3 regions of the Streptomyces sp. NBC_01445 genome follow, and region 2 is predicted to be linked to each of the others. Evidence: riboswitches for the same ligand, from Rfam matches in the RefSeq annotation. Region 2 holds a riboswitch; each other region holds the start of a gene.
What was found. Region 2 has a riboswitch for cobalamin ahead of OG574_RS07130 (ABC transporter substrate-binding protein). Riboswitches for the same ligand answer to the same signal wherever they lie in the genome.
Positions count from the first base shown of each region.

Region 1: linked by a shared signal. The riboswitch ahead of OG574_RS34535 (cobalamin biosynthesis protein) and the one ahead of OG574_RS07130 (ABC transporter substrate-binding protein) in region 2 are both predicted to bind cobalamin.
Region 3: linked by a shared signal. The riboswitch ahead of OG574_RS40380 (HoxN/HupN/NixA family nickel/cobalt transporter) and the one ahead of OG574_RS07130 (ABC transporter substrate-binding protein) in region 2 are both predicted to bind cobalamin.

Region 1 is NZ_CP109485.1:7,589,233-7,596,327, forward strand. Features, by position in the region: gene cobN (cobaltochelatase subunit CobN) at 1-2,642, opposite strand, end outside; gene OG574_RS34530 (cobyric acid synthase) at 2,639-4,189, opposite strand; gene OG574_RS34535 (cobalamin biosynthesis protein) at 4,186-5,127, opposite strand; cobalamin riboswitch at 5,239-5,380, opposite strand; gene OG574_RS34540 (hypothetical protein) at 5,491-5,712, opposite strand; gene OG574_RS34545 (inorganic phosphate transporter) at 5,728-7,002, opposite strand.
Region 2 is NZ_CP109485.1:1,505,636-1,512,730, forward strand. Features, by position in the region: gene OG574_RS07115 (CbtB domain-containing protein) at 10-231, opposite strand; gene OG574_RS07120 (ABC transporter ATP-binding protein) at 506-1,360, opposite strand; gene OG574_RS07125 (FecCD family ABC transporter permease) at 1,357-2,418, opposite strand; gene OG574_RS07130 (ABC transporter substrate-binding protein) at 2,415-3,407, opposite strand; cobalamin riboswitch at 3,554-3,751, opposite strand; cobalamin riboswitch at 3,855-4,078, shown strand; gene metE (5-methyltetrahydropteroyltriglutamate--homocysteine S-methyltransferase) at 4,245-6,563, shown strand; gene OG574_RS07140 (dihydrolipoyl dehydrogenase family protein) at 6,635-7,095, opposite strand, start outside.
Region 3 is NZ_CP109485.1:8,845,466-8,852,560, reverse strand. Features, by position in the region: gene OG574_RS40390 (RNA-guided endonuclease InsQ/TnpB family protein) at 1-730, opposite strand, end outside; gene OG574_RS40385 (ArsR/SmtB family transcription factor) at 1,010-1,372, opposite strand; cobalamin riboswitch at 1,462-1,685, shown strand; gene OG574_RS40380 (HoxN/HupN/NixA family nickel/cobalt transporter) at 1,715-2,809, shown strand; gene OG574_RS40375 (YoaK family protein) at 2,852-3,565, shown strand; gene OG574_RS40370 (hypothetical protein) at 3,657-4,466, shown strand; gene OG574_RS40365 (sensor histidine kinase) at 5,009-6,721, shown strand; gene OG574_RS40360 (roadblock/LC7 domain-containing protein) at 6,840-7,095, shown strand, end outside.

The DNA.
Region 1 (7,095 bases), 6.1 Mb from region 2:
GTGCCCCACACCGTCAGGCCCACGGACTTGGGGTACTCGCCGGTGTCGGCCAGATAGCGCGCGACGAGCGAGTCGGCGAGCGCCTGCCCGACCTCCCAGCTCAGCCGCGAGGGGATCGCCTTCGGGTCGACGGAGTAGAAGTTGCGGCCCGTCGGCAGCACGTTGACCAGACCGCGCGTCGGCGACCCGGACGGTCCCGCGGGCACGTATCCGCCGTCGAGCGCGCGCAGGATGTGCCCGATCTCGTCCGTCGTACGGGCGAGCCGCGGCACGACCTCACGGCACGCGAACTCCAGCACCGCCACGGCGTCCGGGAGTTCGGTCCCGACGACGTCGCGGACGAGCGCGGGGACGGCAGCGGCGTCCCAGCCGCGCTCCTCCATGCCCTCGGCCGCGCGCCGGCACAGCTGCTCCAGGAGGTCGATCGCGTCGGCGGCGCTGCGGGCGGGACCGCTGACGAGGTCCGTCAGTTCGGCCGGCACCTTCACGGGGGCGCCGGGCTCGCCGAGCAGCTCCTTCTCGACCAGGCCGAAGTGCTCGGCCAGGCAGGCGCGCAGGCCGGGCAGCGCGTTCGCGGTGCCGCCCCACACCTGCGAGGCGCGCAGCACGGCGAGTACGAGGTTCACGCGCGGCTCGCCGACCGGGCCGCCGCCCAGGATGTGCAGACCGTCGCGGATCTGCACGTCCTTGATCTCGCACAGATAGCCGTCGATGTGCATCACGAACTCGTCGAAGTCGCCGTCGTCCGGCTGCTCGTCGACATGCAGGTCGTGGTGGAGCTCGGCGGCCTTCACCAGCGTCCAGATCTGGGCGCGCACGGCAGGGGCCTTCGTCGGGTCCAGGTCGGAGACGAGCGCGTACTCGTCGAGGAGCTGCTCCAGCTTCGCGAGATCGCCGTACGTGTCGGCGCGCGCCATCGGCGGCACCAGGTGGTCGACGACCGTGGCGTGCCCGCGGCGCTTGGCCTGCGTGCCCTCGCCCGGGTCGTTCACGATGAACGGGTAGATCAGCGGCAGCTCGCCGAGGACCGCGTCGGGCGCACAACTCCCGCTCAGGCCGAGGCCCTTGCCCGGCAGCCACTCCATGGTGCCGTGCTTGCCCATGTGGATGACGGCGTCCGCGCCGAAAGAGTTCTCCAGCCAGCGGTACGCGGCCATGTAGTGGTGCGACGGCGGCATGTCCGGGTCGTGGTAGATCGCGATCGGGTTCTCGCCGAAGCCGCGCGGCGGCTGGATCATCACGACGACGTTGCCGAACTGGAGCGACGCGAGCACGATGTCGTCGCCGTCGACGTAGAGGGAGCCCGGCGGCTCGCCCCATGCCTCCAGCATCCCGTCGCGCAGCTCGGGCGCCAGCTTGTCGAACCAGGCGCGGTAGTCGGCGAGCGGCACGCGCGCGGGCGCCGACGCCAACTGGTCCTCGGTGAGCCACTCGACGTCGTGGCCGCCCGCCTCGATGAGCCGGTGGATCAGCTCGTCACCGTTGTCGGGGTAGCCGTGGACTCCGTAACCGGCCTCGCGCAGCGCGTCCAGGACGCGGACGGCGGAGGCCGGCGTGTCGAGGCCCACCGCGTTGCCGACCCGCGAGTGCTTGGTCGGGTAGGCCGTGAAGACGACGGCGAGCTTCTTCTCGCCGTTCGGCTTGTGGCCGAGACGCGCGTGGCGTACGGCGATTCCGGCGACGCGCGCGGCCCGCTCGGGGTCGGCCGCGTACACCGGGACGCCGTCGGGGCCCTCCTCCTTGAAGGAGAACGGCACGGTCACGATCCGGCCGTCGAACTCGGGGATCGCGACCTGCATCGCCGCGTCCATCGGCGACAGGGCGGCGTCCGACGCCTCCCAGGCCGCCTTCGACGACGTGAGGCAAAGACCCTGCAGGACGGGGATGTCGAGGTCGGCGAGCGCGCCGATGTCCCAGGCCTCCTCGTCGCCGCCCGCGGACGCCTGCGAGGCGTGCGTGCCGCCCGCCGCGAGCACGGTCGCGACCAGGGTGTCGGCCTCGCCGAGCAGCTCGTACAGGCCGGGGTCGGCGCCGCGCAGCGAACCGCAGTACACCGGAAGGGCGTTGACGCCGCGCGCCTCGATCGCGTCGCACAGCGTGTCCACGAACGCGGTGTTCCCGGACAGCTCGTGGGCGCGGTAGAAGAGCACGCCGACCGTCGGGCGGCCCTCGACGCGGGCACGGCGGCCGTGCACCCCGTATTCGGGCATCTTCTGCGGCTCGGCGCTGTGCCGCTCCTGCGTGCTCCCGGCCCGGCCGTGCCCGCCCCGCAGCACGTCCTGGACGAGGAAGCGGGCCAGCTCGACGAGGTTGCCGGGACCGCCCTCGACGAGATAGCGCAGCGCCTCGGCCACGGCGCCCGCGTGCACGGTCGACTCGGCCATCAGCTCCGCGTCCGGGACGCTCTCGCCGCCGAGCAGGACCGTCGGTACGCCGGACGCCTTCAGCGCCGCGAGCCCGTCCTCCCAGGCGCGCTTGCCGCCGAGGAGCCGTACGACGGCGATGTCCACGCCGTCGAGCAGCTCCGGCAGCTCGCTCTGCACGTCCACGCGGGTCGGGTTCCCGATCCGGTAGGGGGCGCCGGAGGCCCGGGCCGCCAGCAGATCGGTATCTGCGGTCGACAACAACAACACTGTGCTCATGCGGGCGCTCCCGGTGGAATGAAAGGCAGTCCTGACGGAGCGCCGGACTCGATGAGCCGCCACAGCGCGTCCGTGTCCGCGTGTTCTTCGATCAGATCGCCGAGCCGGTCGAGCTGCTCCTCGCGCAGCGCGCCGAACGACGTGTCGGGCGCCGGTACGAAACGGCGGCCCGCGGCGGCCGCGACCTCGCGCAGGAACGCCCGGCGGAAGCCGTCCGCCTCCAGCGAGCCGTGCCAGTGCGTGCCCCAGACGGAGCCGACGCGGCATCCGTCCAAGAAGGCTTCTCCGCCGGTGACCTCGGCGACCCCGTGATGGATCTCGTAACCGTCGACGCGCTCGCCGAGCGCCTCGCCGACGGGCCGGGCGAGGGTCTTCTCGCGCTCGAACCGCACCCGTACGGGCAGCAGTCCGAGCCCGTCCACGGCGCCCAGGCGCGACTCGACGTCGTCCTCGATGCGCTCGCCGAGCACCTGGAAGCCGCCGCAGATCCCGAGGACCGGCCGGCCCTCGGCGGCCCGGCGCGCGAGGGCGTCGGCGAGGCCGCGCTCGCGCAGCCACTGAAGTGCCTTGACGGTGCCGCGCGTTCCCGGCACGACGACCAGGTCCGCGTCGACGAGCTCCTCGGCCCGGTCGACGAACCGCACGACGACGCCCGGCTCCGCGGCCAGGGCGTCCACGTCGGTGAAGTTCGACATCAGCGGGACGGCGCAGACGGCGACGCGCAACACGTCCTCGCCGACCGGGGCCGCGGTCTGCGACTCGCGCACGGAACCGCGCAGCGACACGCGCAGCCCGTCCTCCTCGTCGATGCCGAGGCCGTGCTGGAAGGGGAGAACCCCGTACGTGGGGCGCCCGGTCAGATCCTTGAGCATGTCGAGGCCGGGCTCGAGGAGCGAGACGTCCCCGCGGAACTTGTTGACCAGATAGCCGGCCAGCAGCTCCTGGTCCTCGGGAGCGAGCAGCGCCGTCGTGCCGAAGAACGACGCGAAGACGCCGCCGCGGTCGATGTCGCCGACCACGAGCACGGGCAGCCGCGCGGCCCGGGCGATCCCCATGTTGACGATGTCGGTGCGGCGCAGGTTGATCTCGGCGGGAGAGCCCGCCCCTTCACAGATCACGGCGTCATAGCTGCCCCGGAGTTCCTCCAGGCATCCCACGACGGTGTCCAGAAGTGCCGCCTGCCGTCCCCCGTGCAGCGCCTTCCCGGGGGACGACCCCCCGGACCCCCCGAAGAACCCCCGGGCACTCAACTCGCCCACCGGCTTGCCCATGAGCACCACCTGGCTGCTCCGGTCACTGCCCGGCTTCAGCAGCACGGGGTTCATCAGGGCGCTCGGCTCGACGCGGGCGGCCTGCGCCTGCATGGCCTGCGCCCGCCCGATCTCGGCGCCCTCGCGCGTCACGAAGGAGTTGAGGGACATGTTCTGCCCCTTGAACGGCGCGACCTTCACCCCCTGCCGCACCAGCCACCGGCAGATCCCCGCGGTGACGACGCTCTTCCCGGCATCGGACGTGGTCCCTGCCACCAGCAGTCCGCCACCACTCACGACTTTCCCCTCCGCAACAGTGCCCGCCCCGCGACACACACGCCGAGGGCCAGCCAGCTCACGCGCCGCGAGAGCCGCGCCGCCCGCTCGACGTCGGCGGTCTCCACGGCCCGGCCCGACGCGTTCAGTACGGGCCGGTGCTCGACCCGCCCGCCGTACGACAACGTGCCCCCGAGCCGCACTCCGAGCGCCCCCGCGAACGAGGCCTCGACGACACCGGCGTTGGGGCTCGGGTGCAGCCGCGCGTCCTCGCGCCACGCCGTGAGCGCGCCGCGCGGACGGCCGCCCGCGACAGCGGCGAGCACGCCGGTCAGCCGCGCCCCCGGCCAGCCCGCCACGTCGTCGAGGCGCGCGGAGGCCCAGCCGTAGCGGCGGTACCTGGCCGACTTGTGCCCGACCATGGCGTCCAGCGTGTTCACGGCGCGGAACGCGACGAGCCCGGGGATGCCGGCGACGGCGCCCCACACGAGCGCGCCCACGACGGCGTCGGAGGTGTTCTCGGCGACGGACTCGACGACGGCCCGCGCGATCCCGTCCGCGTCCAGGGCCTGCGGGTCGCGCCCGCACAGATGCGGCAGCCGCTCGCGCGCCGCGTCCACGTCACCGGCGGCCAGCGCGCCCCCGATGGCGCGCGCCTCGCGGCCCAGCGACGTACCGCCGACGACCGCCCAGGTGGCGGCGGCGGTCAGCGCGATGGAGGCGGCGGGGGAGCGGCGCACGGCGCGCGCGGCGAGGCCACCGGCGACGGCGGCGCCTCCGGCGCACACAGCGGTGTGCACGGCGCCCCACCCGCGGTGGTCACGCCACAGCACGCGCTCGACGGCGCCCGCGGCCCGCCCGAACGCGGCGACCGGATGCCCGCGGCGCGGATCGCCGATCAGGAGGTCACCGAGGAGTCCGGCGGCGCTGCCGTACGCGAAGACGCGCTCGGCCCGCACGGTCAGCCCGCCGCTACGGCGAGGGGAACCCTTGTACTCGTTCTCGGCGGGAGCACCCGCAACTGGCAGCCGCGCATGGCGATATGTCCTCACTCAGGGTGTCCACGCCCTGGTTGGAAGAGACCGGCGGCGAGAGTTCCTGGCTCGCGGGGATCACTCCCCGGTGACAGTGGCGGGACCGCGCCGGATTCGCACCGGCTTCCTCTCCTGCTGCCGTAGATGGCCCCGGAAGTCCACCACGCCCCGCGAACGCCCGTCAACTTGCCGTTGACCTGCGAAGGGAGAGTGTGCTGAGGCCCACACGAAGCGGGGTGCGGGACGCCTTCGCGTCCCGCACCCCGCACTCCTGCCGGTTACCTCCGGTCAGGCGACGATCAGGAAGATCCCGTACCCGACGGCCGCCGCGCACAGGGCGAAGCAGGCGTACGCGCCGGAGACGGCCAGCGCCGCCGAGTTGCCCTGGGCCGCCGCCGACTCCCGCTTGGTGAGGCCGACGATGCCGAGGGTGAACAGGCCCACGAGGGCCACCGTGATCACGAGGCTGACTCCGAACACGGAGCCGAGTGCTGCCCAGTCGATGTGCATAGCGCTGCTGCTTCCTTAGACCGTGGCCGGGCGCGCGGGCTCCGCCGAGGGCGGGGCGGGCGAGGCGGGGATGGTGGTCTTCACGTCGGTGGCCAGGTCCGCGACCGTGCCGGCGGGCGGCGGGGTGACGGCCGCGATCGCGGTGGTCACGACGCCGGCGGGCTCGTCCGGGACGTCGACGCCGTCGATGTCGTCGTCCGTGACGTTCGTGTGGTCGATCGAGTTGCGCCGGGACAGCGCCCAGATGGTGCCCGCGCCGGCGATCAGGAGCAGCGCGGTGACGGCGACGCCCCACGAGCCCTGCTTGGTGAGGAACTCGGCGCCCGCGCCGACCAGACCGGCGGCCGGCAGGGTCAGGCCCCAGGCGATGAACATGCGGGTCGCGGTCGACCAGCGGACGACGCCGCCCTTGCGGCCGAGGCCCGAGCCCATGACGGCGCCGGAGCAGACCTGCGTCGTGGAGAGCGAGAAGCCGATGTGTGAGGAGGCGAGGATCGCGGTCGCGGCGCTGGTCTGGGCGGCGAAGCCCTGCTGCGGCGCGAGGTCCGTGAGGCCCTTGCCCATGGTGCGGATGATGCGCCAGCCGCCGAGGTAGGTGCCGAGCGCGATGGCCGCACCGGCCGAGACGATGACCCACATCGGGGGGTTGGCGCCGGGGCTGAGGACGCCGCCCGTGATCAGGGCGAGCGTGATGATGCCCATCGTCTTCTGCGCGTCGTTCGTGCCGTGCGCCAGCGAGACCAGGCCCGCGGAGGCGATCTGCCCGGCGCGGTAGCCCTTGGCGGTCGCCTTCTGGTCGGTCTTGCTGCCTATCCGGTACGTGAGCCGGGTGGCCAGCATCGCGGCGATGCCCGCCACGAGCGGCGCGGCGACGGCCGGGAGCAGGATCTTCGTGACGACGGTGCCGCCGTTGATCGACGACCAGCCCATCGACATCACGGCGGCGCCGATGAGGCCGCCGAAGAGCGCGTGGGACGAGCTGGAGGGGAGGCCCACCAGCCAGGTCAGGAGATTCCAGAGGATGGCGCCCACCAGCGCCGCGAAGATGACCTCGGTCTTGAGTCCGTCCTCGTTGATGATGCCGCCGGAGATCGTCTTGGCGACCTCCACGGAGAGGAAGGCTCCGACGAGGTTCAGCACGGCGGACATGGCCACCGCCGTCTTGGGCTTGAGAGCGCCGGTCGAGATGGTGGTGGCCATCGCGTTGGCTGTGTCGTGGAAACCGTTCGTGAAGTCGAACACGAGAGCGGTAACGATCACGATCCCGAGGAGAAGCGTGATGTGTTCCATTTACCCAGGCTTCTGTTGGACGTCAGTGGCTCGGCGACCGTAGGCAATCTGAGTGAACGGAAGATGAACTGGGGCGGGCGGTGCGGTGACTCG
Region 2 (7,095 bases):
CGTCCCTCGTCAGTGGCAGGGGAAGCCGAGCAGGTGGCGGGCGTCGTGCACCCATTCATGAACGCCCTCGCCGGAGACGACGGCCGTGGCGCCCTGCTCGGCGCCGACGAAGTAGAGAAGGACCAGCATCAGGATGCCGAAGAAGACCGCCCAGGGGGCAATCGCCTTCAGGGGCAGCGCTGCGGGAAGAACGGGGGTGGTGGCTGTCGGCTGAGCGACGGTCTGCGCCATGGCAGGGCCTCCTCTGGGAGTTCGCGTCCCATCTCGGTGGTGCACAAGTACGACAGCTGCGGGTCTGACTCGCGAGGTCCTTGCCCGTCCGGGCGAGTAGCTCGTCTCACAGTGGCGCGACCGTGCCGGATTCCCACCGGCTTCCGCGCTGCCATCGTCAATATCGGTCAGACCGTACCGCGTAAGGGGCGCACGGCCAAGACCGGGCCGTGCGCAGTGATCTTGGTCATGGCCGCTGCCACGCAGCCCTGGTGCGCGGTATGGCAGTGCCGTCTCAGGGAGCGGACGTTCTCAGGAAGCGGATGTACGGGCGCTCCCCCGGCTCGGTGGCCGGGAAGACGGTCGCGCGCACTCCGTAGACCCTCGCTATGAGGTCTTCGGTGAGTACGTCTTCCGGGGCGCCGGCGGCGACCACACGTCCTTGCCTGAGCACGACGAGCTGGTCGCAGTACATCGCGGCCAGATTGAGGTCGTGCAGGGCGATCACGCTGGTCAGTCGGAGTTCGGCGAGCAGGTCGAGGAGGTCCAGCTGGTGCTGGATGTCCAGGTGGTTGGTCGGCTCGTCCAGGAGGAGTTCGCGTGGCCGCTGTGCGAGGGCCCGGGCGATCTGGACGCGCTGGCGCTCGCCGCCGGACAGGGTGTGCCAGTGCCGGTGCGCGCGGTCGGTGAGATCGGTGCGGGCGAGGGCGGAACGTACGGCTTCCTCGTCCTGGGCCGACGGGGGCATCCAAGCCCTGCGGTGCGGGACGCGGCCCAGACGCACGACGTCGCCGACCGTCAACTCGACCTGTGTGTCCGCCTGTTGCTCGACCACGGCGATGCGGCGTGCGAACTCCCTGCGGCCCACGGTACTCAGCGGTGAGCCGTCCAGGGTCACCACTCCGGCCTGGGGCGTGAGGATGCCCGCGAGCAGCCGCAGGAGTGTGGTCTTGCCCGAGCCATTGGGTCCGATGAGGCCCGTGATACCTCCGGGGGCCGGGTGCACGCTCACGCCGTCCAGGATGAGGTGCCCGCCGGTCTCGCGACGGACTCGGTCGGCCCGCAGCCCGTCGGCGACGGCTGGGCCGGCGGTGGCTGGGCCAGGAGCGGGTGTGCCGGTTGCGGGTACGCCGGTGGCGGGCTGGGTCATCGGCGCAGGCTCCGGGTGCGGTACAGGACGAGGACGAAGGCCGGTACGCCGATCAGCGAGGTCACCACACCGACCGGCACCTCCTGCGGGTCGAGGACGGTGCGGGCGAGCGTGTCCACCCACACGAGGAAGACCGCGCCGGCCAGGGCCGTCACCGGCAGCAGCCGGGCGTGGCCCGGACCGGCCAGGGCACGCGCCGCGTGCGGCAGCACCAGGCCGACGAAACCGATCGCACCGGCCGAACTGACCAGGGCGGCCGTGAGCAGGGCGGTCGTGCACAGCAGGACCAGACGCGTACGTGCCACGTTCACGCCGAGGGACGCGGCGGCGTCCTGCCCGAACGCGAAGGCGTCGAGCGTACGGGCGTGTCCGACGCAGATCACGAGCGTCGCCACGAGCAGCACCAGGCACATCCGGACGTCGGTCCAGCCCGCCCCGCTGAGCGAGCCGAGGAGCCAGAACAGGACGCCGCGCGTCGTCTCGGCGTCCGCCGCCGTCAGCACGACGACGGAGGTCAGTGCGGAGAACAACTGCATGGCGGCCACCCCGGACAGCACCACGCGGTCGGTGGAACCGCCGAGGGCCTGGCTGAGCGCCAGTACCAGCGCGAAGGAGACCACCGCGCCGAGGAAGGCACCGCCCGAGACCGACAGGGCGCCGCCGCCGACGCCGAGTACGACGACCAGGACCGCGCCGGTCGAGGCGCCCGAGGAGACGCCGAGGACGAAGGGATCGGCGAGCGGGTTGCGCAGCAGCGACTGCATCACGGCGCCGCACACCGCGAGCCCCGCGCCGCACACGGCGGCCAGCAGGGTGCGCGGCAGCCGCAGGTTCCACACGATGCCGTCGCGGATGGGGGTCAACTCCGGTTCGCCCAGGCCGAGATGGGAGACCACGGCGGACCAGACATCGGTCATGCCGATGTCGGCCGGACCGATGGTGATGGCCAGGGCCACGGAGGCGATGAGCACCGCGAAGCCCGCCGGCCAGGCGAGCACGCCGCGCACCGCATGTGGACGCTTCCCGGTGGCCGGAGACGGCGCCGCTTCCACGCTCATCCCGCGAGACCGAACGCCCGTAGTTTCGCGGCGATCTGCTCCACGCCTTCCACCGTACGGATGGTCGGGTTCATGGCCTGCCCGCTGAGCAGCACGTACCGCTTCTTCTTCACCGCGGTCATGTTCTTGGTCACGGCGTTGGACTCGAGGAACTCGATCTTCTTGGCGGCGGATTCGGCGGTCTGCGAGCGGCGCGTCAGGTCGCCGATGACGAGCACGTCCGGGTCCCGGTCGGCGACCGTCTCCCAGTTGATCTGGGGCCATTCGTCGCGGGTGTCGTCGAAGACGTTCTTCGCTCCCACCTCACGGGTGATGACGCCGGGCGCGCCGCAACAGCCCGCCATATAAGGGGAGTCGGAGTTGGCGAACCAGTACAGGAGAGTCGTCCGGGAGGCGTCGATGCCGCCGGTGGCCTTCTTCACTCGGTCCTTGAGTGCGGAGACGAGCCGCTCACCCCGCTCCGGCACATCGAAGACCGCGGCGAGGTCGCGGACCTCGCCGTAGACGGTCTCCATGCTCAGGGTCCTGGTGCGGGCGCCGTCGCCGCCGCCGCTGTTGTCCTTGCCGACACAGTCGGAGGGCGAGAGATACGCCGGTACGCCCAGCTTCTCGAACTGGTCGCGCGGCGCCACTCCGCCCTTGCTCAGCGTGGCGCCGAACGACGCGGCGACGAAGTCGGGTTCGGCGTCCAGGACCTTCTCGAAGGACGGGTAGCGGTCGGCGAGCCGCTGGACCTTCGCGTTCTCCTTCTCAAGTCCCTTCATCACAGGGTCCGTCCAGGTCCCCGTGCCGGCCATGCGATCGCCGAGGCCGAGGGCGAGCATGATCTCGGTCGAGCCCTGGTCGAGGGAGACGGCACGCTCGGGCGCCGCTTTCACCTCGACCCGCGTACCGCAGTTGTCGAGTGCGACGGGATATCCGGCGGCACTGCCCTTGGCTGCCGGTGTGCGGGCGGAGCCGCCGCTGCCGCATGCGGCCAGCATCAGCATCCCGGCCAGGCAGAGCGCGGCGTGGGGTATGAGGCGGCGCGAGCCGCGGCGTGTGGCGGGGTACGCGAAGAGCACGGGGACTTCCTCGATGTCGAGGGCTCATGCGCGGAGCCCGGTCGCACGGTCTCCCCCGCCGCCCCGACCGGAGCCCGCGAAGGCTGCCAGCAGGTCTTCGGACTCGGGGTCACGCGGACGGTGCGCCTTCCCGGACCGCGTGCGGTCCAGTGGCCGATGCCCCGCCCGTCGCCCTCACCGCTGCGCGTCAGCTCCGGATTCGCACCGGATTCCCTGACACATACCTGTCCAAGATCCCGCAATGCGGGGCAGACGGGCATGAGTTCGACTGGCCTTGGAAAGCTACCACGCCGCCCGAAATCAGACGGCGGCCCCTTCTCCGAGGGTGTCCGCGGTGCGGGGCGGGCTCGCGCAGGAACGTCCCGCGTGCGTAGGGTGACCGGTGCAGTTGGTTCGCCCCGTCCGCCAGGCGGGAGCGTCGTAAGAGGGAACCCGGTGGGAATCCGGGACTGCCCCGCAGCGGTGAGCTGGAACGACCGCCGTCACACGCACTGGCCCGATGGATCGGGCTGGGAAGCGACGGCCAGTAGGTGTCCGCCCGACATCGGGTGGACGTGCCCGCGAGTCCGAAGACCTGCCCGTTGCCCGCGCGTGAACCATTCGCACGCGGATATCCCGGTGACCTCGTGGGCGGGTCGGCGTACACACCGAACGGGCGCGCGTGCCCTGCCGTACGCGACCGCGCCGTCCGGTCCGTGTCACCCTTCGCGCTCTCGTCCCCTCTCCGGGATCTCAGGGATTCATCTCGCGAAGGAGATCTCCGTGACCACCGATACCGCAGCCGCGGCAGCACGGGCCACCGTGTACGGCTACCCCCGCCAGGGCCCTGCCCGCGAACTCAAGAGGGCCGTCGAGGGCTACTGGAAGGGCCACGTCGGCGCCGACGCCCTCCGCTCGACCGCCGCCGGCCTGCGCCGCGCGAACTGGCACGAACTCGCCGACGCGGGCATCGGCGAAGTACCCACCGGCGACTTCTCGTTCTACGACCACGTCCTGGACGCCACCGTCATGGTCGGCGCCATCCCCGAGCGGCATCGCCCGGCCGTCGAGGCCGACGCGCTGGACGGCTACTTCGCCATGGCGCGCGGCACGCAGGACGTGGCGCCGCTGGAGATGACGAAGTGGTTCGACACCAACTACCACTATCTCGTACCGGAGTTGGGCCCAGGAACCGTGTTCACGGCCGACTCGGCCAAGCAGGTCGCCGAGCTCAAGGAGGCCCTCGCCCTGGGTCTGCCGGCCCGGCCCGTGCTCGTCGGCCCGGTCACCTATCTGCTGCTCGCCAAGCCCGCGCCCGGGGTGGCCGCCGACTTCGAGCCGCTGACCCTGCTCGACCGTCTGCTGCCGGTCTACGCCGAAGTCCTCGCCGACCTGCGCGAGGCGGGCGCCGAGTGGGTACAGCTCGACGAACCCGCCCTCGTCCAGGACCGCACGCCGGCCGAGCTGAACGCCGCCGGGCGCGCCTACCGCGACCTCGGCGCCCTCACCGACCGGCCCAAGATGCTGGTCGCCTCGTACTTCGACCGGCTCGGCGATGCCCTGCCCGTCCTGGCGGGAGCGCCGGTCGAGGGGCTCGCGCTCGACTTCACCGAGGCTGCCGCCGCCAACCTGGACGCCCTTGCCGCCGTCGGCGGGCTGCCCGGCAAGCGCCTGGTCGCGGGCGTCGTCAACGGCCGCAACATCTGGGTCGACGACCTGGAGAAGGCGCTGGCCACGCTCGGCACCCTGCTCGGCCTGGCCGACCGGGTCGACGTGGCCGCGTCCTGCTCACTCCTGCACGTCCCCGTCGACGCGGCGCTGGAGCGCGACATCGAGCCGCAGATCCTGCGCTGGCTCGCCTTCGCGCGCCAGAAGACCGCCGAGATCGCCACCCTCGCACGCGGCCTGACGCAGGGCACCCACACGATCTCGGCCCAACTCGCCGCCAACCGGGCCGCCCTGGCCTCCCGGACCGCCTCCGCCCTCACCCGTGACCCCGCCGTGCGCGCCCGCACCGCGGCGGTCTCGGCGGCCGACGCCCGCCGCGCGCAGCCGTACGCGGAACGTGCGGCAGCCCAGCGGGGCAGCCTCGGCCTCCCACTGCTGCCGACGACGACCATCGGCTCCTTCCCGCAGACGGCCGAGCTGCGCACCGCACGGGCCGGCCTGCGCGCCGGGCGGATCGACGACGCCGCGTACGAGGAGCGCGTCAGGGCCGAGATCCAGGAGGTGATCGCCTTCCAGGAGAAGGCCGGCATCGATGTCCTGGTGCACGGGGAGCCCGAACGCAACGACATGGTGCAGTACTTCGCCGAGCAGCTCACCGGGTATCTGGCCACGCAGCACGGCTGGGTGCAGTCCTACGGCACGCGCTATGTCCGTCCGCCGATCCTCGCCGGTGACATCTCGCGCCCCGAGCCGATGACGGTGCGCTGGACGACGTACGCCCAGTCGCTCACGGGCCGCCCGGTCAAGGGCATGCTCACGGGTCCCGTCACCATGCTCGCGTGGTCCTTCGTCCGTGACGACCAGCCGCTCGCCGACACCGCGCGCCAGGTCGCCCTCGCCCTGCGGGACGAGGTCGACGACCTCGAGAGGTCCGGGACTTCGGTGATCCAGGTCGACGAGCCCGCCCTGCGCGAGACCCTCCCGCTGCGCGCCGCCGACCACGCCGCCTACCTCGCGTGGGCGACGGAGGCGTTCCGGCTCACCACGAGCGGGGTCAGGCCGGACACCCAGGTCCACACCCACATGTGCTACGCCGAGTTCGGGGACATCGTGCAGGCCATCGATGACCTCGACGCCGACGTGATCAGCCTGGAGGCGGCCCGGTCACACATGCAGGTCGCCCGCGAACTGGCCGCCCACGGCTACCCGCGCGAGGCCGGACCCGGCGTGTACGACATCCACTCGCCGCGCGTGCCCGGCGCCGGCGAGGCTGCGGCCCTGCTGCGCAAGGGACTTGAGGCGATCCCCGCCGAGCGGCTGTGGGTCAACCCCGACTGCGGGCTGAAGACCCGCGGCTGGCCCGAGACCCGCGCCTCCCTGGAGAACCTGGTCGCGGCGGCCCGCACGGTCCGCGGGGAACTCTCCGCGTCCTGATCCCGGGGTGAGACTGTCCGGGCGGAGGGCATCGTGTCCCGCCCGGACAGCCACGCACAGAGGGACATCCCTCAGCCGCGGTACGTCTCCAGCAGCCTCAGCCACACCTCGCTCACCGTCGGATAGGACGGGACCGCGTGCCACAGGCGGTCGATCGGGACCTCGCCCGCCACCGCGACCGTCGCGGAGTGGATGAGTTCGCCGACGCCCGGGCCGACGAAGGTCACGCCCAGGAGGATCTCGCGGTCGAGGTCGACGATCATGCGGGCGCGGCCGCGGTAGCCGTCGCCGTACAGGCCGGCGCCCGCCACCGAGGCGATGTCGTAGTCGACGGCGCGGACGCGGTGGCCCGCTGCCTCGGCCTCCGCGAGGGTGAGGCCCGCCGAGCCCGCCTCCGGGTCGGTGAAGACGACCTGCGGGACGGCGGAGTGGTCGGCGGTCGCCGCGTGGGCGCCCCAGCGGTCGGTCTCCAGGAGCGGCACGCCCTGGGCGCGGGCCGCGATGGCCGCGCCCGCGATACGGGCCTGGTACT
Region 3 (7,095 bases), 7.3 Mb from region 2:
GCCTCTTCGCCCGCCGCTTGGCGGACTTGGTGTGCTTCTTCTGCAGCTTGGAACGCAGCTTGCGATCCCGTTCCCGCTTGCGGTTGACGCGGCGACCGCAGTGTCGGGCCCCGTCGGAGGTGACCGCGATGTTCACGATCCCCAGGTCCACCCCGAGGAACCCGACCGGGTGGGCGTTCGTGGCGGCTTCGGCGATCTCGCAGGTCGCGATCAAGAACCACTTCCCGCCCTGGCACACCAGGTCGGACTCACCCTGGCGGTGCGCAGCCAGGACCTCCAGCTGCCCGGCCTGCCCGGTGAACGCCACGCCCTTCAGCCGGCCCGCCATGGACCAGATCGATACCGTGCGTGCCTGGTGCTGCCAGGACAGCATCCGGTCGTCGTAAGGCTGCGCCGCCTGGGGCCGGAAGACGACTGGCTTGCCCGAGGCGCGAGTGTGCCGCTTGGTCCCGGGCCGCCCGTAACGACCGTTGCGCAGGTTCGCCTTCAAGGTGGTGTAGGCATCGCAGGTCTTCTTGATGGCGTGCTGGGCGGCCTGCGCGCCCAGTTGCCACCTGGCCCGGATCTCGGCGTAGGTGTGCTTGCGGAGCTCCAGTGGACGTCGCGCGTTCTCCTCGAATGCAACCTCGGCCGCCCAGGTCGCCGCTTGGTTGCAGGCGTGCAGGGTGGCCTCAAGTGCCGCCGCCTGTACGGGCGTCGGCAGCAGCTTCACCCGCACCACCAGCTTCACGATCAGCGAACCTATACACCTGGACGAAGCCCCACCACACGTTCGCCCCACCTCACCCGAGCGAGCGAAACCTGCCCCGCCCCTGCCCGCGCACACCGCCGTAGCCCGGCTCCGCCGGAACGCCCCCGGCCGCTCCGCGGCCGTGATGGCCTGCGGCACGTCACGGCGACGCTCCGCGTCGCACCCCGTGGATGCGATTCCTCCCGGGCGCGAACGACCGGGGTTCCTCGCAAGAACCCGCTGAAGGACAGAGCAGCCGGCCACGACGGCGCGCACGTGTCAGTGCGCGCCGTCCGTCGCGCAGTGCTCGAGAAGGTCCGCGGTCGCCGCGTCGACGACGCGGTAACGCACGATCCTGCCCTCCTTCTCCCCCTCGACCACTCCGGCCGCGCGCAGCAGCCGCAGCGCCTGCGAGACCGCCGGGTCGTTCATGCCCGTCGCGACGGCGAGATCCGACACGGCCAGCGGCCCCGCCCGGTACAGCGCGAGGAGCAGCGCGAGGCGGCGGGGATCGGCGAGCAGGGAGAACCGGTCGGCCCAGGCGCGGACATGTCCTGGCTCACCGATGGCGGCGATGGCTTCGCAGACCCGGTGGCCGTCGATCGTGCGGCGGTCGGCGCGCTCGGCAGGGACGAGATGCATGGCCCTATCCTCGCAGCCACCGATGTGATCTTGAATACCCGCGCACACCTACGCAGCTGTGCAGCCTTGCAGGCGTCGCCGACCGGCCTCTACTGTGGGCGGGCCGTGGTGCTCGGGAATTCGGTGACGGTCCCTCAAAGGACTCAGACCGAAGCGGCCCTCGCCACTGTGATCGGGCCCCGGGTCCCTCGGCAACGAGACGACTCGGGACGCCTTGCCCCACTACGCCACTGGCTGCCGCGCGCAGCTGGGAAGGCAGGGGCGGACGCGGACACCCGTCAGCCAGGAGACCGGCCACGGCATCTCACGAAGTGATTCCACGAGGTGTTGGAGCGTGACCGCATGGCCCTGCCCGTAAAGTCCCCGGCGACCGGACGCGACGCGTTCCACTGGCGGCGCGAGGACACCGTCCGCACCGCCGGGCTCCTCGCGGTGATCGCCGCACTCCATGTCGTCGCGTTCGGCGTGCTGTTCCTGCTCGTCGTGCCGGAGCACTACGAGGTGGGGTCGAAGGCCTTCGGCATCGGCCTCGGCGTCACCGCGTACACCCTGGGGATGCGGCACGCGTTCGACGCGGACCACATCGCCGCGATCGACAACACCACCCGCAAACTGATGGCCGACGGCAAGCGCCCGGTGTCGGTGGGGTTCTGGTTCGCGCTCGGCCACTCCAGCGTCGTGGTCGTGCTCGCCGCGCTGATCGCCGGAGGCACCCAGCTCGCCGGGCGGATCATGAACGAGGGGTCCGCCACCCATCAGACGCTCGGCGTCATGGGCACCACCATCTCCGGGTCCTTCCTCTACCTCATCGCGGCGCTCAACCTCGTCGCCCTGGTGGGGATCCTGCGGGTGTTCCGGGCGATGCGCGCGGGCTCGTACGACGAGGCGGAGCTCGAACAGCACCTGGATTCACGGGGGTTCATGAACCGGGTCCTCGGCCGGTTCACCAAGTCCATCACCCGCCCGGGCCAGATGTACCCGCTCGGCTTCCTCTTCGGCCTCGGCTTCGACACGGCGACCGAGGTCACGCTGATGGTGATGGCGGGCAGCGGCGCGGCGGCCGGACTGCCCTGGTACGCGATCCTGTGCCTGCCGCTCCTGTTCGCCGCCGGTATGAGCCTGTTCGACACCCTGGACGGGACGTTCATGAACTTCGCGTACCAGTGGGCGTTCTCGAACCCGGTGCGCAAGGTGTTCTACAACCTGGCCATCACCGGCCTGTCGATCGCCGTCGCGTTCCTGATCGGCACCATCGAGCTCGTGGGCGTCCTGCACGACAAGCTCGACCTGCGGGACTCGGTGACCGGCTGGATAGCGGGGCTCGACCTGGACAACGTCGGGTTCATCATCGTGGGCCTGTTCGTCGTCGTCTGGGCGGCCGCCATCGGGTACTGGCGGCTGGCGAAGGTCGAGCAACGGTGGGCCGTGCGGACCTGATCCGGCGGGCCGCCGGGGCCGGGACTCCGTAAGGTCGTGCGGGTGAGTGAAGCCAGCGTTCCACCCGCGGCGCCCGCGTCCGCGCCGCGCAGGTCCACCCTCCCCGCGGCCCTCACGGTCCTCACGGTCGTGAGCGGCTTCGTCGACGCGGTCAGCTATCTGGGCCTCGGCCACGTCTTCGCGGCGAACATGACCGGCAATGTCGTCGTCATCGGCTTCGCCGCCGCGGGCGCTCCCGGGTTCTCCGTGCTCGGGTCGCTCACCTCCCTCGGCGCGTTCCTCGCGGGGGCCGTGTGCGCCGGGCGGCTCACCGGGGTGTTCGCCGGGCGGGCACGGGAGACCTGGGTGCGGTCGGTGTTCGTCACCGAGGCGGTCCTGCTCGCCGTGGCGACGGCCGTCGCGTTCGCCTGGCCGGGCGCGGCCACGTGCGCGCTCATCGCGGTCCTCGCATGGGCCATGGGGCTGCGCAACGCGACGGTCCGCAAACTCGCGGTCCCGGACATGACCACGACGGTCCTCACGATGACGCTGACCGGGCTCGCCTCGGAGTCCTCGCTCGCGGGCGGCACCGACCCGCGGGCGGGGCGCCGGATCGTCTCCCTGGTGGCCATGCTGGTGGGCGCCGCGCTCGGCGCGCTGCTCGTGCTGCACCACGGCCTCGGCTGGCCGCTTCTCGTCGGCACCCTGCTCGTGGCGGCCGCCGCGGTCGGATATCGCGAACCGGCCGCCGACGGGGACGACCTCCGATCGGCCTAGTCCTGCGGGCGCCGCCCGCCCGGGCTCACTAGCGTCCTGACCAGGACCGCAGCTCCCCCTGCCGCTGCGGCACAGGGACCGGAGACGCCTCATGTTCTGCCCCATAGCCACCGTCATCACGACAACCGCCTGCCTGACCGCGCTCGCGCCCGGGTCCGTCAGCGCACACGAGCCCGTCACAGCGCCCGCCTCGGTGACCGCACCCGGCGAGGTCGGCCGGACCGACTCGGTGGGCCGGACCGACCTCTTGAGCCGCGCCGACTCGGACGACGGGACCCGCGACCAAGGATCGTCGGACGGGACCCGCGACCAGGGCTCGTCGGACGGGACCCGCGACCAGGGCTCGTACGACGGGACCCGCGATCAAGGCTTGCCGGACGGGACACGCGACCAAGGCTTGCCGGACGGGACCCGCGACCGGGGCTCGTCGAACGGGACGCGCGACCGGGGCTCGTCGAACGGCGACTCCTACGCGGAGGCGCGCCTCTCGCCGTCCACGGTGGGGGCCGCGTCCTCGGTCGAGATCACGGTCTCCTGCCGCGGCGGCGGGCGGAGCTCCATCACGGCTCGCTCCCAGGCCTTCGCCGCCGGCTCCGTCACGCTCCCCCAGCTGGGCGGCGGGATCGGGCAGGACGGCCGCACGCAGTACCGGGGCACGGCACGCCTCGCCGGCGAGGTCGGAACCAGCTCGCAGGTGAACGTGCAAGGCGCATGCCCCGACGGCAGGCAGTGGAGCACCCCGATGAACGTGGCGCGCGACGGCTACCGCGGCGCGCGCGCCGGAGTCGGCAGCACCGCGGGCGGCGGCGTGGACCTGGGCCGGATCGGCTTCGGCGCGGCGCTCGCGGGCGGGGCCGGCTACCTGTTGTGGCGCAGGACGCGTGCCCCGCGCGAGGACTGACCGGTCCATCCGCCAACCGTCACGTTCGAGGCAAGTGCGCCGTAGGTCCGTTCCACCCCCGACCAACCGCGCGTTGCCGACAATCGCCTTCATTGCGGCCGGCCGAACGGCACTCGCCCCGGCTCCACATCGATGACGCGTCACTGCGAATCCGGCCGGGGTTGGCTGAAAACAGCCCCTGACAGTAACGCGGGAGACGCACAGGAGGGCCGTTCACCGGCTCGCGCGCCGGTGAACGCGGTCCGGCCCGAGTCCACTCGCGCCGGGCGGCGCCCAACACCCATACACCTGTCCCCATTTGACGCTCCCTCTGCGGCGAAATCTGTTACCACGGTCCCCTGACAGGCTGGCGACTTCGCGACGAACTTCGCCGCCGGGCGCTCTGCGCCCATTGTCCCGGTTCTCTCACCGCGCGCGGTGGCTAGCATGAGCGCCATATACGTGCCGGAAGATCACCGTCCTGTTGGTGGGACCGGCCGTGCGGCCGACCCGAGCCGATCGGCCACGACCTTCCCGCACGCAAGCACCGATGGGACCGCGGAATGCCAGTGCCTGCCCGCCCGACGCCGCGCCGAACACCCACGTCGCGACGCTCCACGCTCGCCGTCCCCCTCGCCGTCCTCGTGGTGGCCGGAGCGGCCGTCGGCGCGGTGACCGCCGCGGCGCCGCAGGCCTCCCGTACCTGGGTGCTCGTCGCGCTCCTGATCAGCTGGCTCTGCGTCGCCGCCTCCCTCATCACGGCCGCCCTGCTCCAGCAGCGGGCCCGTGCTGCCGTGGACACCGCGCAGGGCGAATCGCTGGCGTTCCAGCAGCAGTTGACGCAGCGTGGGGCCGAGGCCGCCCATCTCGTGAACGTCACGCTCCCCTCCGTGTCGAAGCGGCTGCGGGACGGCGCGGGTGCCGAGGAGGCGCTCGCAGCCACCGCGCCGCCCGCCGATCCCCAACTGCACCTGGTGCTCAAGGCGTTCACCGCCGAACTGGACGACGCCGTACGGCGCGAGGCTTCCGCCGTCGCCACCGGACAGGACGCGGCCCACCGGATCGCCCGGACCGACCGCGACCTGGACGAGCTGACCACGGCGACCCTGCCGGCCGCCGTCGTGGCGCTGCGCGAGGGCTCCACCGCCGCCGCGGTCCTGTCGGGCCTCGGCCTACCCGACAACGCGCACCTGCGCACCCTGGCCGAGTCCCTCGTACGGGAACTCGCCACCAGCGAGCGGCGGGCCGCCGCAGCACAGGCCGCCAGTGCCAAAGCGCTCAGCCGAGTGCAGGCCAAGTCGGTCAGCATGCTCGCCGATCTGCGCGAGATGCAGGACCGGCACGGCGAGGAGGTCTTCGGCGATCTGCTCAGGCTCGACCACAACACATCCCAACTCGGCCTGCTCACCGACCGGCTGGCCCTCCTCATGGGCGGCCGCGCCAGCCGCGCGTGGAACAAGCCGATCGTCATGGAGAGCATCCTGCGCGGCGCGGTCGGCCGGATCGCCGCCTACCAGCGGGTCAGGCTCCACTGCGCCACGAACGCCGCGATCGCCGGGTTCGCCGCCGAGGGCGTCATGCACCTCCTCGCCGAACTGATGGACAACGCGGCGAACTTCTCGCCGCCCATCGACGAGGTTCACGTCTACGTCGAGGAACGCAGCGCCGGGATCGTCGTGACGATCGAGGACAGCGGCCTGAAGATGGCCGACGCGGCCATGCGCCGGGCCGAGGCCGCGGTGTCGGGCCGCGAGACGGACCTGGCCTCGCTCCAGGGCACCCGGCTCGGCCTCGCCGTGGTGGGCCGCCTCGCCGCCAAGTACCGGATGAGCGTGAACTTCCGGCCGTCGTCGCGCGGCGGCACCGGCGTCGTGGTCCTCCTTCCGCCGCAGCTGCTCGCCCAGCAGCGCGACCCCGCCCCGCAGCAGCCCCCGGTCCGCCGCGCCGCAGCCCCCGCCCCCGTGACGGCCCCGGACCCCGCTCCGCAGGCGTCCGACGACACCACGCCCGGGATTCCCGCCCAGGCGGACCCGCCGCCCGCGACGCCGGGCGGCCTGCCCGTACGGGCGCCGGGGCGCACCATGGCCTCGGCAGAACGCGACCGCAAGGACCGCGCGCCCGCCGAAGGGGGCGGGCCCGCAGAGGAATCGGTGCGTGCGCCGCGCAACGCCGGTGCGCAGTTCGGCGCCTTCCACCGCGCGCGGCGTGCCCGCGACGAAACGCCCGGCACGTCGCCCGAGGTGCCCGGCCAGGCCGACGAGCCGCCGGCCGAGTAGCCCGCCCCGCTCCCCGCACGCGCCCGGGCACCGGCGCCCCCATCCCCCGTACGAGAACGTTTGATTGGAGGCACGGGCTGGTGAACCGGTTCGCCGGGCACAACCCGCCCCACACGCCATGCGGACCACTGACAACAGCCTGACCTGGCTCCTGGAGAGCCTGCTGGACCGAACGCCCGGGACGCGCCACGCCCTGGTGCTCTCCCGGGACGGTCTGAAGCTGTGCTGGAGCGAGCATCTGACTCTCGACCAGGCCGACCAGCTCGCGGCCATCTGCTCCGGCATCCAGGCGCTCGCCCAGGGCGCCTCGGTGGAGTTCGGCGACGGGACGGGCGGTGTGCGGCACTCGATGACCGAGTTCCACGGCGGTCTGC